One region of the Shewanella sp. SP1S1-7 genome, then DNA from elsewhere that is predicted to be linked to it. Evidence: predicted binding sites of a transcription regulator. Region 1 holds the regulator's gene; the other holds the start of a gene.
What was found. Region 1 encodes sigma-54, which starts transcription at its own class of promoters, with help from an activator protein. Its sites were predicted from a motif close to GTTGGCACGNNNNTNGNNT; they were not measured.
Positions count from the first base shown of each region.

Region 2: Q4Q49_RS12060 (DUF3192 domain-containing protein) is a predicted target of sigma-54. The motif match lies at 2,889-2,907, and genes of this name have one in related genera.

Region 1 is NZ_JAUOEU010000010.1:126,301-130,890, reverse strand. Features, by position in the region: gene Q4Q49_RS10535 (HPr family phosphocarrier protein) at 106-381, opposite strand; gene rapZ (RNase adapter RapZ) at 368-1,222, opposite strand; gene ptsN (PTS IIA-like nitrogen regulatory protein PtsN) at 1,219-1,662, opposite strand; gene hpf (ribosome hibernation promoting factor) at 1,665-1,952, opposite strand; gene Q4Q49_RS10515 (RNA polymerase factor sigma-54) at 1,981-3,459, opposite strand; gene lptB (LPS export ABC transporter ATP-binding protein) at 3,567-4,298, opposite strand; gene lptA (lipopolysaccharide transport periplasmic protein LptA) at 4,295-4,590, opposite strand, start outside.
Region 2 is NZ_JAUOEU010000013.1:89,889-94,478, forward strand. Features, by position in the region: gene Q4Q49_RS12045 (DUF962 domain-containing protein) at 1,095-1,400, opposite strand; gene Q4Q49_RS12050 (GNAT family N-acetyltransferase) at 1,384-2,031, opposite strand; gene Q4Q49_RS12055 (DUF2789 domain-containing protein) at 2,181-2,414, shown strand; gene Q4Q49_RS12060 (DUF3192 domain-containing protein) at 2,425-2,832, opposite strand; gene Q4Q49_RS12065 (hypothetical protein) at 2,997-3,380, shown strand; gene Q4Q49_RS12070 (Zn-ribbon-containing protein) at 3,380-4,153, shown strand; gene syd (SecY-interacting protein) at 4,308-4,590, opposite strand, start outside.

The DNA.
Region 1 (4,590 bases):
GTCGCCAAGCTTTTGAAACGAGATGTGAACTGCACAAATACGCAGTGCTAAGTGTGATGTGTACTAATCTGAGTGCCTGTGTGGAACACTGAGTATGAAATGAAACTAACAGGCTTCGTCAAACTTAGCGTCGATTAAGGCACAAATGGCATCGAGTGCGGGCTCAGCATCTGGGCCTTCGGCGATAAGTTTAATGGTTTTACCCATGCCAGTCTCAAGCATCAATAAGCCGAGCACGCTGGCGGCGGATGCCTGTTTATCGCCTTGTATTAAGGTGATGGTCGCATCAAACTCGGATGCCAGTACCACCAACTTAGTGGCGGCACGGGCATGTAATCCCAGTTTGTTACAGATGGTGATCTGACGTTCAAGCTTTGGCATTATTCAGCTCTCGATGGCGGGCATAAACTTTATGTTTACCGTTACTAAAGCGTTTAGCCAATTGCTCTGCGACGTAAACCGATCTGTGTTGCCCACCCGTGCAGCCAATCGCCACAGTTAAATAACTGCGATTGTTGCGCTCGAGATGTGGCAGCCAAGTTTCCAGTAAATTTTCGATTTGCCAGATGAACTTATTCACGAGTGGTTGACGATTTAAGAACTCAGCCACGGGCTCATCTAAGCCTGTCAATGGACGCAGCGCCAGTTCCCAGTGTGGGTTAGGCAGGAAGCGCACATCGAACATAAAGTCGGCTTCGGTTGGCATACCGTGCTTAAAGCCAAAGGACTCGAAGTTGATCACTAACTCTTTATCGACGCTGCCGAGCAGAATTTGTCTGACTTGGTCGCTTAAATCATAGATATTCAGGTTCGACGTATCTATGTAATGATCGACCAGTTTTGACATAGGCTCGAGCAGCTTCCCTTCCAGTTTTATCGCTTCTTGCAAAGAGACTTGGCTCTTCGACAAAGGGTGCAAACGGCGGGTCTCGCTGTAACGCTTGAGCAGAATTTTATCGCTGGAATTGAGGAAGAAGCTGGTTAACTCAGTATCAGGAGGCAGGCTCGCCAGTTGCTTCACTAAGACCTTGTCCTGCTCAGGCATGTTACGCACGTCGACACTGATGGCGACGAGATCGTTACTGCCTTTGAGTTGCTCAAGCAAAGTGCCGATTAAGGGCAAGGGAAGGTTATCGACACAATAATAGCCGAGATCTTCGAGTACCCTTAGGGCGACAGATTTGCCTGAGCCTGAGCGGCCCGACACTATGACCAGTTTCATCCAGTGATTACCTGATAGAGTTCCGTTTCATCATGCGTCTTGCGTAATTGCTTTAATATTTGCTTGTCGCTCAGCTTTTCGGCCATGCAAGACAAGGTACTTAAGTGCTGCTGACATTGGTCTGCAGGCACCAGTAGTGCAAATAAAATATCAACAGGTTGCTTATCGATAGCATCGAATGCTATCGGCTCTTCACACTTAATGAGTATGGCAATGGGCTGATCTATATCGGCTAGTCGACCATGTGGAATGGCGATGCCGTTACCTATACCTGTGCTCCCCATCTTTTCGCGCGCCACTAGGCTTTCGAATATCTCTTGAGATGAGAGGGTCGGGTACTGGGCAGCGACTAAGTCGCTGATGAGTTCCAGTACCTTTTTCTTGCTGCCCGGAGTGGCGCAGGTAGTGCACTCCGGCCGCAGTATGGTACAAAGTTCCATTATTAGTGTTTTGTTAACTTCTCTTTGTGTTTAATAACCTGACGATCAAGCTTGTCAATCAGGGCGTCTATAGCGGCATACATGTCAGCATGCTCTGAAGTAGCAAAAACTTCACCACCGATAAGATTTATTCTCGCTTCGGCAATCTGTTGCATTTTCTCGACATTGAGCACAACGTGCACATTATTGATCTGTTCGAAATGGCGTTCAAGTTTTGAAAACTTTTCTTCTACATATGCGCGTAACGATTCGGTAATTTCGACATGGTGTCCACTCAGGTTTATTTGCATAGAAACGTCCTCCGATATCCACTGTAGGTTATAAACTTTTACGCTGATTAGAAGGCGGAATGAGCATAGCCTCTCGGTACTTCGCAATGGTTCTGCGGGCTACGTTGATCCCTTGTTCTGCCAGAAGCTGTGCCATCTTACTGTCGCTTAATGGTTTTTTCTGGTTTTCCGCTGCAACCAGTTTCTTAATGAAGGCTCTGATTGCTGTGGATGAGCACTCCCCACCATCGTCAGTTCCGACGTGGCTAGAGAAGAAGTATTTTAGTTCAAAAAGTCCCTTAGGGGTATGCATGTATTTCTGTGTCGTCACCCTTGAGATGGTCGACTCATGCATTTCTACCGCTTCGGCAATATCGTTCAGCACCATAGGTTTCATGGCTTCTTCACCGTATTCAAAGAAACCTTGCTGATATTGGACGATACAGTTCGCCACCTTCAACAGGGTATCATTACGGCTCTCTAAACTCTTGATAAACCATTTAGCCTCTTGCAGATGACCACGAATAAATTGGCTATCGGCTTGGCTTTTAGTGCTGCGCGCCATCGAGGCATAATGTTGGTTTACATTGATTTTTGGCATGCAGTCAGGATTCAGCTCAACCACCCAGCGGCCATTTTTCTTCGACACTGACACATCTGGGATGACGTATTCGTCATCGTTGGGCGTAATCAATAAACCTGGGCGAGGATTGAGGGTTTGGATAAGCGCTATGCCGTCTCTTAACTCATCCTCTTTTAATTTAGTCTTACGCATCAACAATCTAAAATCGCGGGCTGCGATCAGATCTAAATGATCTTTGATCAGCATGCGGGCGTTTTCTAGGTTGGGCGTGTCAGCGGCGAAATGCGACAGTTGGATCAACAGGCACTCGCTTAAATCGCGGGCGGCAACACCAATGGGATCAAAATGTTGAATGCGCTTTAGTACGGCTTCGACTTCGTCGAGCTCAACCTCAGAATTGCCCATGGCTTCGAGGATTTCGTCAGTGCTTTGGGTGAGATAGCCTTGATCGTCGATGGCATCAATAATGGCGGTGGCAATGGCTAAATCGGTTTCAGAAAACGGTGTGAGGTTTTTTTGCCATTCTAAGTGTTCATACAAGCCTTCACTGGTCTCACCTTGGAAGGGCATATCGTCTTCACGACTGCCGCCGGGGCCAGAATTGGGAGAGGCGGTGAACACTTCATCCCAGGTGGTGTCCATGGGGAGTTCGTCGGGCATGGATTCTTTGGTTAAGGACTCTGCCGTGTCTATGGTGGAGCTGTCTTTTTCTGGCGGTAGGGTGCTAGATTCACTGAAATCCGTATCGGATAGCGTTTGGTTTACAGGGTCTTTAGTGGCGTCGAATTGATCCTCTTCCAGCTCGAGAAGGGGATTAGAATCTAAGGCTTGCTGGATCTCTTGCTGCAGTTCTAATGACGACAGTTGCAACAGACGGATGGCCTGTTGTAATTGTGGCGTCATGGTTAACTGTTGACCCAGTTTGAGCTGGAGTGACGCTTTCATGTTACCGCTGATCCCTACGTTATTATTGTTGGATGAGGTCGCTTGTTATCATCTTGAGTGGAGTCCAATGGTGGCATAAATTGCCTGCATTGGCTCCGCTTGATTAACTATAGCCTGAATTGTTCACCTAAGTACACAGCCCTAACTTGCTGATTGTCTAAGATCTCTGCGGGTGTTCCTTCGGCAATCAAGTTTCCGTGACTCACGATATAGGCATGTTCACACACATCTAATGTCTCACGGACATTGTGGTCTGTGATCAACACGCCAAGGCCACGACTTTTGAGCTGTTCGATAATCTTTTTAATGTCGATAACCGAAATCGGATCGACACCAGCAAAGGGTTCATCGAGCAAAATGAACTTAGGATTTGCTGCTAACGCCCGTGCAATTTCGACACGGCGACGTTCGCCCCCCGACAATGACATGCCTTGGCTGTCACGGATGTGGGTGATGTGGAATTCTTCGAGCAGATGCTCGAGTTGTTCTTCCCTTTGCTCTTTCTTCAATTCTTTGCGCGTTTGCAGTACGGCCATGATGTTGTCATGGACGGTCAGCTTACGGAAGATACTGGCTTCCTGCGGCAAGTAACCTATGCCTTTGCGGGCGCGCAGGTGCATAGGATCTGCGGTTAAATCATCATCGTCGATAAAGATGTGGCCTTTATCGCTTTTAACCAGACCGACGACCATGTAAAAGGTGGTAGTTTTACCCGCGCCGTTCGGGCCGAGTAGGCCAACGACTTGACCGGTTTTGACCGTCAGACTGACGTCTTTAACCACTTGGCGACTCTTATAACTCTTTGCCAGATTTTGTGCTCTTAGGGTGATTTGGGTCATTTAGAGTCCTGCTTTTTCACAGGTCTATCCGCTGGCGCGTCTGGTTTGGCATCATCTTGATAGCTTTCAGGCTGAATAATAGTGATCACGCGATCGTCACCATTACCAGTGCTTTCTGCAATCAATTTTTGCTGGATGATGTTATAGCGGATCACATTACCCGTCACTTGGCTACCTGCTTGATCTAACGAAGCTTGGCCTTTCAGTGTCAGGGTACGGCTTGCCATATCGTAACGAATTTCTTTCGCGCTCGCCGAGGCTGGACGGCCATCGTCTAACACTTGGCTGTAAG
Region 2 (4,590 bases), on a different contig from region 1:
TAACCAAATCCAAGATATACCCCCCCTTTAACTTACAAATTACTTACATACTTGTGAGAGATCTCTTACACGGAGGATGGCAATTCGAATCAAAAGTAAGCAAAGCGCTAGATGTTCTCCCCTGAAGGAGTTATGCATAAACCACTATCGCTCAAAATTCGACAAGCATTCGTGCATGACCAAAACACAGTCAACACAGAGAGTAAATCATTGGGCAATAAGAGAAGTAGACTGGTAAACATGCTTTACGGTGATAAGTCTTTAAGCAGAGTTAAGATAAAATCTGTGTGAATAGCTTTATAGCTTGGCAAAGCGAGATTAATGCTGAAAATGAACCAAAGAAAAGGGCGCAACTAAAGTGCGCCCCATTTATCCTTTGTAAGCCGTCCTGCTCGATTTGTGCTCCCTGCACCATCCATGCGTCTGCTTGCGTCCTGCGTCGTCCCTGTAATCCCTTTTCGTCCCTGTGTATCAAACTTGCGTGAGATAACACTCAGTCCTTTGACCTGTAAACCCATTTTACAGAGCCTGTCACTTCCTATGACTTTTTCCTATTGCATCCTGCAAAAATTTGTCTTCCATAGAGTAGTACAAGCTGTTCACCCTTATACTTTATCCTTGTCTCGACACATCCTGTCTCGAGTTCATGCTTAATCCTTAAGCGTGTCCTGTATTCTTCCTGAAATTCATCATCCTGACGATACGACTCACTGTCTCTAATCATCCTTGAAAAGCAATCCTGCTTTTCCTTAGCCTATCCTAGGCGAATGACAGTTTTCCTACCGTCAGCGATTTCAACCTTGAAATCTTAATTCGTTGCTTCTTGAGTCCCTTTGGCCTGTTTCGCTTTCCTTGCTATCCATTTGCTTTGGCCATGAGTGAATTCTACGTTAACCATGACTTTTTTGTTCGGCTCAAAGAACGGACTACAAAAGAAATTACGGTCAAACATAAACTAAATAAACATAAGCAAATGATTCTATTTAAAATTAAACATAATAGAACAAAAAACAATCAAAAAGAAAACATTATGTCCTACAGCGTTTGTAAGCGATCTCTCACACGGGCATGGGCATCTCACTCGGACGGCTTTTTTAACGCTTAAAAAAGCCGCTGATCATCTGAGCAAACATTATCCAATCAGCCATCAAACTGTAAAAGGGATACTGAAATGTCGCGGGTCGATTCTTCTCGAATACTAAGTGTCCCACCCACGCAAAACCGTAGCCAACGACCGGAATAAACCAACATAGCCACCAGGCTTGTGAAACCAAGGCAATGCCAATCAGCAGCAGGACTAAACAACTGCCAATAAAGTGTAATTGCCGGCAAGTCGGGTGCTGATGTTGGGATAAATAGAAAGGATAGAAATCGGCGAACCGTTTATAAGAGTGAGTCATCTTGTTGAACCGAATAGAATAATAACTGACCATGGACACTGCCGATATTGAGCTCGCCTAAAGAGACAAAATCATGCTGGGTAAATAACTGCAGATGGCTCTCCTGGGCGGCAAACACGCCAATACCATCCAAATCCGGCTGTTCATCACACCAACTCACTACCGCTTGCACTAACTTATGTCCGAGTCCTTTATGCTGCTCGTTCGGTGCAAGGGCGATAAACTGCAAAATACCGCAGTGCTTACTGGGTAAGAGTTCGACAATACTGGACTCTTTTTTCATCAACGCTTGGGTCGATTGCCAGCCCGTACCTAACAACATCTTTAAGCGCCAATGCCAGTAACGCCCTTCTCCCAAAGGCACTTCTTGCGTTACCACACAGGCTAAACCAACCAGTCTTTCATGGTCGAACAAACCTATGAGTGCTTGTTTTTGTTGCCATAACGTATTGAGTTCTTCGCGGATCGCGGCGCGCAGTTTTTGCTCGTAAGCGGCTTTATCTGAGGTGAAAAGTGAATCGACAAAAAAAGGGTCATCATGGTAAGCGTTATAGAGGATAGAGGCAGCAATGCGTAAGTCTTCCGCTGTCAAATAGACTGCACGGCAGTCTTCCAAGGTTTCATTGTCCATTATTAGTATTCCTTGACTTAGCTCACACTTTTTATGAGTAACAATTAATTTACCAAGGAAACGGAAAAGTGCAAATTTTAATCATAGATTGCATTTTTCAATCAGGCGCTTACTCTAAACGAAGGCACTATACTGAAAAGGAAACAATGATGGATACAACTCCAGTAGACCTAAGCCACTTATTCGAGCAACTCGGTTTAGACAGTAGCGATGAAGCCATAGCGCAATTTATTGCAACCCATGATATCGACCATCACATCCATCTAAGCCAAGCGCCCTTTTGGACCCCAGCTCAAAAGAGCTTTATCATCGAAGGCCTAGAAGCTGACGCACTCTGGACTGAGCCCATTGAGCAACTCGATACTCAGCTACGTAAGCTATAAAACTCGCGGGTTAAATTTTACTGTAAGCCGTTTCACCCCAACCCACTAAGGCATTGTTGCTCAGCACGATAGGTGTGCATTCATCCTTAGTGGTTTTTCCATCGCCATTATTGCGCTGGGTACGATAAAACAACACTAAGACTTCTTTATTCGATTCACCTTGTTGAGCACTTTGTTGAATGTAGGCTTCACTAAAATCAGCGGTGCCCATTAAGATCATCACTTGGTCTTTGGGCATCCCTAAACTCAGTTTGGTTAAGTTCGTGCGGTTTTTATCCTGCACTTTCTCCCATGATTCGCTGCTATCCCAACCCGATTCGCCATCACCGACATTGACCACACAGCCGCTAAGACCTAAGCTTGCAAGCCCTAAAAAAGTGATGGCGATAAGTTTGTTATTCAATTTGTGGTTAATCATGTGACATCCTGTGTGATTATTATTTTTGCTTGAAAAAGCGATTTAGGCAGGACAATAAGCAAAATAGATGCCAAATGACAACACATTGTTTTTAAATGAAAAAACTTACGAAACCTTTTGAGATTAGTTTAAATCATTCAACAAATTAAGGAATTTTGCTAATTATGAGTCCACTTGACCAAGTATTAGCGGCTGCACGTTCGCTCGAAGCCTGCGGTAAAGTACCGAGCCTTGCCTTAATTAAAACCCGTTTAGGTAGCAGCCTACCTTTACCGATATTGATCCAAGGCTTGCAGCAATTTAAATCTATGCCTAAGGCGGATCGCGAGCGTTTAGCCGAGTTACAAGCCCTCAGCCCGACAATCGAAGCCGCAGCAACTAACGATACCTTGACGCTTGCGCTGCTTGCCGAGCGTCTGCAGATACAACAGACGCATTTTGAGCGTCATGCTGAGCAGCAAAAAGCAGAAATCATGCAATTGAAAAACGAACTGCTTGAACTAAAACAACGCATCAACTTATTAGAATCCCAAGGAAAAACCGCTTAATGTTTGTCACTGAACTGCGCTTCGAATGCTTCGCCGACACCACTATCTCTGCCGCCGAAAAAGCCATTAATCAGCTCCTTGAAGCCTATCGAGCTAATGGCCAAATCTTAGGGCGAGAATTTGCGGTCGCCTTTAATGACGGTGAGTTTAGAGTGCGTTTACTGATGCCAGAGAAAAGCAGTTTAGCGCATAAATATCACAGCCCTTGGGTCAAAAAAGCCTTAGCAGAGTTAACCGACGCTAAGCTACTCGCGCCGCGAGAAAAGTTTATCGGTCAGGACATTAATTCTGAGGTCAGCAATACTGACACACCCAGCTGGCAACTGCTGTATACCAGCTTTGTGCACATGTGCTCGCCCCTGCGCAGCGGCGATAATCTACTGCCCATTCCTTTATATCGACTCCCAGCAACCTTTAATGGCGATCACAAACGCATTATCCGTTGGCAGAGCGAATGGCAAGCCTGTGACGAGTTACAAATGGCGGCGGCCACCAAAGCAGAATTTGCCGCACTTGAGGAATTATCGAGTCCAGACAGTGATTTATTTCGCAGAGGTTGGGATTTGCGCGGCCGTATCGAATATCTCACTAAAATTCCGACCTATTACTACTTATACCGCGTCGGCGGCCAAGATTTGGCCTCAGAAAAAGCGCGACCTTGCCCACGTTGTGGCAGTCATGATTGGAAACTCGATAAACCTTTATTGGATATGTTCCACTTTCGCTGCGAGCCTTGCCGCATAGTATCGAATCTGTCTTGGGATCATCAGTAACATCATCTTATCTCGCCAAAAACCTCAACCTAAGATAAACCACGCTTAGGTTGAGCGTTCACACTCAAACTCAGTGTGGTTTAGCGTCCACACTCTGGCTAAACATGATTGAAGGCAGAGAACTCGCAGCAAGATAGCGTCAAGCTCACGCCAACTAACGTTTACCAAAGAGGTTTTGCCACATACGTTTAAAGCTGGCAAAAATCCCCGGATGTTCTAATGCGGGCATAGGCAGTTCTTCATGTTTAACGGGCGGTGCTATCCGTGGTGATAACGCCCCAATAAACTCCGCTAAACTTGGCGACAATTGCTGAGTGGGGATCTCACCTGGAAGCTCTACCCACACGCTGCCATCACTGTTGTTGATGGTGAGCATTTTATCACCCTCATCTAACAAACCGATAAACCACGTCGGTGGCTGCTTGAGCTTTTTCTTC